Regions from separate parts of the Desulfonatronum thiodismutans genome, predicted to be linked through region 1. Evidence: predicted binding sites of a transcription regulator. Region 1 holds the regulator's gene; the other holds the start of a gene.

Region 1 (4,212 bases):
CAACCGATATCGGCCTTCCACCGCGTACAATGGCAGCAAATACCGTAAAAAATCCTCAAACCGACCGATGAAGTCCTTTCCTGGGTCGTCCCCCAGCACGTAGCGGGCAATGGACTCGTCCAAGCCAGACAGAGGACGCAAATCCGGATCAAAGTAGGGGTTGGGCAAAAACCGCAGATCAAAGACCAAATCCGCTTCCAGGGGAACACCGTACTTGAAGCCGAAGGAAATCAAATGAATGCGCATTCCTTCGCCGATTTCCTGATTCAGAGGCCATTTCTCCTGAAAAACCCTCCGCAGATCGTGGATCGAAAAGTCCGACGTATCCACCACCAAATCGGCGTGCTTGCGCAACCCCTCCAGCATGACCCGCTCCCGGAAAATGGCCTGGTCCAACCCCATGCCCTGGGCTTCCAAGGGATGAGGGCGGCGGGTGGTGGCGTAGCGCCGGATCAGCACTGCGTCCCGAGCTTCCAGAAAGACCAGCTTCGGGCGCATCCCGGCCTGGTCCATCCGCTCCACGAACTGCTCCCATTGCAGGGCGAAGTCAGATTGCCGCACATCCAGCCCCAAGGCCACCCCGGCGTACTGATCCAGCTTCATCTCATCGGACAGAGTCAGCAACTGTCCAGCCAGCCCGGCGGGCAGACCGTCCACGCAATAATACCCCAGATCCTCAAAGACATTCAGGACCGTACTTTTGCCTGCTCCGGATTGTCCGGCGATCATAACCAGACAGAGTTCGCAGGATTTTTGCGTTTGGTACGTGCTCATCGCGGTTTGTCTTTTAGTAGGGGCACGGCGCGCCGTGCCCCTACGGTGTGGACGGTTCAAATACCTTCACGCCGAGCTGAGGGCGTCCCAGAAAAGCTCCTTGTCCTGGGCCGTGAGGAAGGCGTGCCGAAAGGCCTCGTCCTTGAGCAGGCGGGTTATGGACGCTAGGATGCGCAGGTGCATCCCGGCGACCTGTTCCGGGGCCAGGACCATAAAAAAAATATGGCATGGCTTGCGATCCAGGGCGTCAAAATCCACGCCCTCGGCACTGCGCCCGACCACCAATACGATCCGTTCCAGCCCCTCCAGCTTGCCGTGGGGAATGGCCACTCCCTCGCCGATGCCCGTGCTCCCAAGACTTTCCCGGTCCTTGAGCACCCGAAAAGCCGCTTCGGCGTCCAGGCTCGGCTCCTTTTGGGCCAGCACGGCGACCAATTCCGCCAACACTTCCGCCTTGTTCCTGGCTTGCAATTCGGGGAGCAGCAAGTCCTTGCTCAAAAAATCCCTGAGGACCATCGATTAGATTCCCGGGTCGATCAGACCGAAGTCGCCGCTTTTCCGGCGGTAGATAACGTTGACGCGCTCGATGTCCGCATTAAAGAAAACCAGGAACTCGTTACCCAGGGCTTCCAATTGCATGGCCGCTTCGTCCACGGACATGGGTTTGGGCTCGAAATTATCGGTCTCCGTGATGGTCTGGGCTCGCTTGCCGGTCTCATCCTCGGTGAAGGTGATCACGTCCACCCGCGCGGACTGGCCCTTCTGGCCGCGACGATGGTCCTTGTTCTTCTCTTTGGTCTTGCGCACCTGGGCCTCAAGCTTGTCCAGGACCAGATCGATGGTGGAGTACATGTCCTCGCTTTCGGTGGTGGCGGAGAAATGCATGTCCTTACCTGTAAGGATCACCTCGGCCATATGCCGATACTTTTCCACGGAAAGGTTGACGGCCAGTTCACCCTGATCTTCAGGGCGCAGGTAGCGGTTGATCTTATTAAAGCGCTCGCGGGCGTAGCCCTTGAGGTGATTGGACGGCTCGAAATTCTTGAAAGTAAAAGTTATTTCCATGCGACACCTCCAAAGTAAAACGTTCTGGGTTGGTTTGAGGTTATTCGCTCCGTTGGGAGCATGTGGGATGGTTAAAAAATGGCCTTGCGCTTGGAAGACGACTCGATGTTCAACGCCATGCGATACTTGGCCACGGTCCGTCGGGCGATGTTCACGCCCAAGGACTTCTTTAACAGTTGTGAGATCAGTTCGTCGCTGAGCGGACGCTTGGGATCCTCTTCGGAAATCAGTTTCTTGATCTCCGCCTTGACGCTTTCCGATCCGGCTTCCGAGCCGTCGTCCATACCCAAGGCGCTGTTAAAGAAAAATTTCAATTCATATGTTCCGTGGGGGGTGCTCATGTATTTGCTCGTGGTGATCCGGCTGACCGTGGACTCGTGCATGTTGATGTCCAGGGCCACGTCCTTGAGAATCATCGGCTTCAGATGCGTCACCCCATGACGGAAAAAATCGATCTGGAACCGGACGATGCTTTCGGCGACCTTGAGCAGGGTCCGCTGGCGCTGGTACAGGCTTTTCATCAACCAATGGGCTGATCGGACCTTTTCCTGAATGTAGTCCTTGGCCCCCTTGTCGTGAACGGACAGCTCCTTGGCGTAGGCCTCGTTGATCATCAAGCCCGGTATCTCGTCTTCGTTCAGAACCACGATGAAATCGCCGCCGTGCTGGAGAATGTAAACATCCGGACTGGTGAACTGAGGGTCCTCGGAGCCAAAGCTCTTGCCGGGCATGGGATCCAGGCGCTGAATGCAGTCCAGGTAGTGTTTGATTTCCTCCATGGAGAGCTTGAACTTCTTGGCCAACGGCTTGTAGCGCCGTTTTTCCAGCTCTTCCAGATGGTCCTTGACCAGGGAAACCAGAATCGGGTCGTCCAGACCCAGTTCGTCCATCTGGATCAGCAGGCACTCCCTCAGGTTTCTGGCGCAGATCCCCACGGGGTCCAGACGTTGCATGATCCGCAGGATCCGCTCCGCCTCCTCCGTCTCGCAGCCGGCCATGGCGGCGATGTCCTCGATTGATTCGCAAAGATACCCCACGGCATCCAGGTTGCCAAGGATCACCTCGCTGACGGCAAGTTCCCGCGCCGATAGGGCCGAAAGCCGCAACTGCCACGAAAGATGACCGATCAACGTGGACTTGCCGGCCAGCCGGGCCTCGAAACTCATGCCCTCTTCCGGGACTTCCCAGTCCCGACCCTGGATCTGTCGACTGATGCTGGAAAATTCCCCCAGGTAGTCCTGCCACTCCGAATCGTGAAGCTGCCGAGGCTCCTCGACGTTTACGGACTGAAACCGATCCTCGGCGGGGTCCTTCTTCGGAGTCTCCGTAGCCTCGTCTATGCTTTCCGGCACGATCTCCAATACAGGATTTTCCAGCAATTCCTGCTGGATGCTTTCCACCAACTCCAGTCTGGAAAGCTGAAGCAGCTTGATGGCTTGTTGCAGTTGGGGGGTCATCACCAACTGCTGCGTCAACTTCAGTTGCTGGCGCAGTTCAAGAGCCATGTCGCGTTCTCGCCTCCATAATCGGACTGAACGGTTGGAAAGCCATTCCAGGTTGTTGAGCAATCATAAGCAAAAGTCCTCACCGAGATAGACCTTCCGAGCGATGGAGTCAGCCACGATGGCCTCCGGCGACCCTTCAAAAATGGCCCGTCCTTCGAAGACAATGGACGCCCTGTCGCAAATCTTCAGCGTTTCACGGACGTTGTGATCCGAAATCAACACCCCGATCCCCCGCTCCTTGAGGGACATGACAATCTCCTGGATGTCGTCCACGGCCAGGGGGTCGATGCCCGCGAAGGGTTCGTCCAGCAGCATGAATTTCGGATTGCGGATCAGGGCTCGGGCGATTTCCAGGCGGCGGCGCTCCCCGCCGGAAAGAAACATGGCCTTCTGATCGGCCAGCTTGGCGATGCCCAGTTCCTCCAGCAGGGCCTCGGCCTTTCTGCGCTGCATGACCGGGGTGAAGTCCGTGTACTCCAGAATGATCTGCAAATTCTGCATCACGGTCAGCTTTTTGAAGACTGAACTCTCCTGGGGCAGGTAGCTCAGCCCCAACCGGGCCCGCTCATGCAGCGGCCAAGTGGTGATTCGCCTTCCGTCCAGATCCACCACCCCGCTGGTGGGCTTGATCACCCCGACCAGCATGTAGAACGTGGTGGTCTTCCCGGCTCCGTTGGGACCTAAAAGGCCAACGATCTCCCCCTGCTCGACCCGAATGGAAATATCCCGGACCACCTCTTTCTGGCCGAAGCTTTTGCGCAGACTCTTGCCGGAGAGAAGGGCCTTCACCGTGCCCCCTGCTCGCGAGGCAAAAGAAACATTCCTTCCACTCGACGATCTGTGCGTCCCTGCACATCCACCTCTCTTT
Region 2 (4,212 bases), on a different contig from region 1:
CCCAAGGCTACCCGCCGAATCTGGTCCGCCGGAATGCCGCAGAGCGGTTCGGCCCATTCCGGAGTGGCGTTTTTGAGATACAGGTTCCACCACTTAGCCAGGCCGTGGGTGTGTTCTTCCAGAAAGGTGAACTCGTTGATCTCCTGACCGGGTATGAATTTGTTTTCACCGTCGAAAAAATCGCCGACAAAAGGCTTGTACCACATGCCTTCCACGAGAATGACATGGGCCATGGCCGAGGCCAGTGCCCCGTCGTAACCCGGCTTGACCGGAAGCCACTCGTCGCATTTGCTGCCCGTGCCCGAGAGCCGTGGCTCCACCGAGGCGATCCGGGCGTTGTCCAGGGCCCGGCCCCAACTGTTCAGGTAGGAGGAAACCCCGCGGTTGGCCACCAGCGGATCCGCGCCCCAGATCAGCACGTAGCGGGTGTTGGGTATGTCGTACTGCATGTAGGCCCACTGCCCTTCCTGGAAGTAGCGCATCTTCTCGGCTTCCGCGCAGATGGAACTGTGGGAGATGTTGTTGGGAGAGCCGATGATTTTCGGGAGGCGATCGTAGAAGAGATCTCTTAATTCCGTGTACCGACCGCGCATGAGCATGAACTTGTGGGTTTCATCGTTGGCCCGCAATTCCATGATTTTGTCCGCCAGCATGTCCAGGGCCTCGTCCCAGGAAATGGGCACGAAGCCGGGATCCTCATGTCGGCCCTTTTTCGGATTGGTCCGCTTCATGGGCGTCTTGACCCGGTCCGGATCATAGACCTGCTGCAGGGCCAGGTGGGCCCGCGGACAGGAGTTGATGCCGTTGGTCTTGGAATGCGGGTTGCCGCGAATCTTCACGGCCCTCCCGTTAATCACGTAGACCTGCTTGGAACACCAGGACGTACAGCCAACGCAGCAACTGCTGACCCATTTGCCCTCAGCCAGAGCGCCTCTGGCATGGGCCGTGTCCGGGGTCAGGGCGCGCAGCGCGGGCCCGCCCGCGGCCAGCCCGGCGCAGGTCGCGGCCGCGCCTTTGACGAACGATCGCCTGCTGACCGTGGTTCCGCCTTTGCCGTCCATTCCGTCAATCTCCAATTGTTTCATGGCTCCTCCTTGAGGTTCGCGGATGGTGGTCATCCTCTAATTGCCGGAACGTGGGTTTTCTGGAGTCGCGTCTGATCACGGCCCGGCGATCACATTGCAATGTTCTGATCCATGCAGCTTTCACGGGAAATAATACCACTCTAAAATATGGCAATTCTCATGCCATGAGAAAAGTCCGGTTGTTAGATCAGCTTAATATTTTGTTTTTTTTAAACTTAAGCGCATTTGAGGCAGTAGGGTGCCAAGGACTCAGCGGTAATCTCGACTGAAACATATGAGTTTGTGTCTCGTTTTTGGACACATGAAGGGTGATATTCTAAAAAATTAATAATTTTAAACGAATATTGTGGCTAATTTTTGGACTAGATGGCGAGAATGAGTCTTGGACTGGCTGTAACCCACGTTTTTTACGAGGGTCGCCGTCGGGAGGTCGGCGAGGAGGTAAGGCGAAATATCCAGGGGCAGGCTGTTTAGGCTGAAATCCCAGGACCTTTTTTGCGCCGAGAGGCCTCGCTTATGAGCGTCATGCCTCCATACAACGCAAGACGACCGTGTGGCCAAATTGCCCTTGGCTGAACGAATGCGGAGGTTTGCCTCCGTAGTGAGGTCGGGCACGGAGTTTGCTTGAAAGCAATAATGGGAAGAAAAGCCGACTGATTCAATTACAATTGAGATCCATAGAATGCCGTCTGGCTTTTTGAGTACTGCTCCACGACATCCTCATGCATCCCCGCTAAACCTCATCCCTCCGGAAGCTCTCCACTCCGCGAAGAAGCGATCCGCTGTCCGTACCCGGTCTTGTATCCGCCGCGGTCAGCTTTTCATATCACCTACAACCACTAAGGAGAGGTGCGTTCATGAGGAAAATCGTCATTCTCGGAGCCGGAACCGCCGGCACAATGATGGCCAATCGGTTGTGCGAAAACTTGCGCACGGAAATCGACCAGAACAAGATCAGCGTGACCATTGTCGATGAGGACCGCGTCCATCTCTATCAACCCGGTCTGCTGTTTCTTCCTTTCAGCATGTATCGGTCCAAGGAGGACGTACTCAAGCCTCGGGACGTATTCCTGCCCTCCGAGGCCAAATTCATCGTCTCCAAGATCGAAAAGGTGGACCCTGATGCCAAGAAGGTCGTGATGAAGACGGGAACCATTGACTACGACCTGCTGATAATCGCCAGCGGCTCGCGCTGCGATCCCACGGAGAACGAGGGCCTGCTCGGCCCGAACTGGCAGAAGTCCATCTTCGACTTTTACACCCTGGACGGCGCCCTCAAGCTGCAACAGGCCATGCGCTCCTTCAAGGGCGGCCGGCTTGTGCTCAACGTGGCTGAAATGCCGGTGAAGTGCCCGGTGGCGCCGCCGGAATTCGTGATGCTCTCGGATTGGTTCTTTCATGAGCGGGGCATCCGGGACAAGGTGGAGATCGTCTTTGCCACTCCCCTCAGCGGCCCGTTCACCAAACCCCTGGCCTCCCAGACCCTGAAATACGTCTGCGAGGAAAAAAACATCAAGATCGAGCCGGATTTCGCCCTGAGCCATGTGGACAACGAAAAAAAGCGCATCGTCTCCCACGACAAACGGGAGATCGACTTCGACCTGCTGGTATCCATCCCGACCATGAAGGGCGCCCAGTTCATCATCGATTCGGACATGGGCGACCCTCTGGGCTGGGTACCCACGGACAACCACACCCTGCAGAGCAAGAACTTTCAGGACATCTTCGTCATCGGCGACGCCACCAACGTGCCCACGTCCAAGGCTGGGTCCGTGGCTCACTTTGAAAGCGAAATCCTGATCGAAAACATCCTGCGCTACCTTGACGGTCTGGAGCCCTTGCCGAAGTTTGACGGGCATTCCAATTGCTTTATCGAGTCCGGATTCGGCAAGGCCCTGCTCATCGACTTCAATTATACCCAGGAGCCATTGCCCGGAAAGTTCCCCCTGCCCGGGGCCGGTCCCTTCACCCTGCTCAAGGAAACCAAGATGAACCACTACGGAAAGATGATGTTCCGGTGGGCCTACTGGCATCTCCTGCTCAAGGGCAAGGATCTTCCGGTTTCCCCATTCATGACCATGGCCGGCAAGGAAATGCCGACCTCGGTCACGGCCTAGAGGAGGTGAATCATGACCGTGGAACAACACATGGAAACGTTGACCTCCCTGGAGCGCAAACTGGACGACATCTCCTCCATGGCCAAGCAAATGATAAGCCGCAACGAAATGGCCCAGGATTTGGCCAGGGACCTGAATATCGTGGGCAATGCCGCCATGTTCTCCCTGCAGGAGGAACTGGAGCTGGAAAACGTCCAGGTGGACGGACGGGAGCTGCGCCAGATGCTGATCCTGTTTCTGAAAAACATTCACAACATCAACTACGCCATGCGCCAGCTGGAAGCCGTGGCCGAGCTGGGCAAGGAGTCCTACGACACCCTGCGCGGCCTGATGATGGACTATATTGAACGAGCCACGGAATGGGACCAGAAGGGGTATTTTCGGTCCGCCACGCAAACCGTGGACGTCATGGCAAAAATGTACGAATCCATGCCCAAGGACACTCTGGATCGACTGGAAAAGTCCGCTCCGGAAATCGTCGGCCTGCTCTCGGACCTGGCCGACCCCGAAATGATCAAACAAACCCGCCAACTGATCCGCTTCCAAAAAATCCTCATCCCCGCCCTCGCCGTAGCCTGGATCGTGCCCGTGGGCATGTTGCTGCTGCTTCTCCTGAAATGATCCACCGTTTTCCCGTCGGCGCGTGAAGCGCCGACGGGAAAACGGAAGGTATGCGCTCATGGAGCGCGTATCCAACCATTCTCATTGATACTCCCGATGGGTCGTTTTTTGAATCGTGGTTAAATGCACGGTATTCTTGCACGTGTTTCCAAAAGGTCCTTGCAAACCCTGTCCTCCTGGATTACGGCTCACAAGATGGTAAGTGGCATGATCAGAAGTGTTCACGGCGATTCTTGTGTTGACCACCAACTTCCACAATCGCTGAACTTCTCTGACAATAACGTTGACTCGACGGAAAGGAGTTCACCTGATGCGCGGCGATTTTGGAGCAGAACGTTTTTGGCGGTGGATAAGCGTGTGCTTGCTGGCCGGGGCGGTGCTTTTGGCGG

The links. The regulator sigma-54, encoded in region 1, starts transcription at its own class of promoters, with help from an activator protein. The targets are predictions, from matches to a motif close to CTGGCACGGNNNNTGCTT.
Region 2: a site for sigma-54 is predicted at 1,694-1,711, ahead of sqr (type III sulfide quinone reductase, selenoprotein subtype). Genes of this name have one in related genera too.

Annotation. Positions count from the first base shown of each region.
Region 1 is NZ_JPIK01000004.1:326,898-331,109, forward strand. Features, by position in the region: gene rapZ (RNase adapter RapZ) at 1-774, opposite strand, end outside; gene GY33_RS0102120 (PTS sugar transporter subunit IIA) at 841-1,290, opposite strand; gene hpf (ribosome hibernation-promoting factor, HPF/YfiA family) at 1,294-1,839, opposite strand; gene rpoN (RNA polymerase factor sigma-54) at 1,911-3,344, opposite strand; gene lptB (LPS export ABC transporter ATP-binding protein) at 3,408-4,133, opposite strand; gene GY33_RS0102140 (LptA/OstA family protein) at 4,130-4,212, opposite strand, start outside.
Region 2 is NZ_JPIK01000018.1:94,208-98,419, forward strand. Features, by position in the region: gene GY33_RS0113520 (molybdopterin-dependent oxidoreductase) at 1-1,085, opposite strand, end outside; gene sqr (type III sulfide quinone reductase, selenoprotein subtype) at 1,943-3,202, shown strand; gene GY33_RS0113530 (hypothetical protein) at 3,215-3,823, shown strand; gene GY33_RS0113535 (efflux RND transporter periplasmic adaptor subunit) at 4,134-4,212, shown strand, end outside.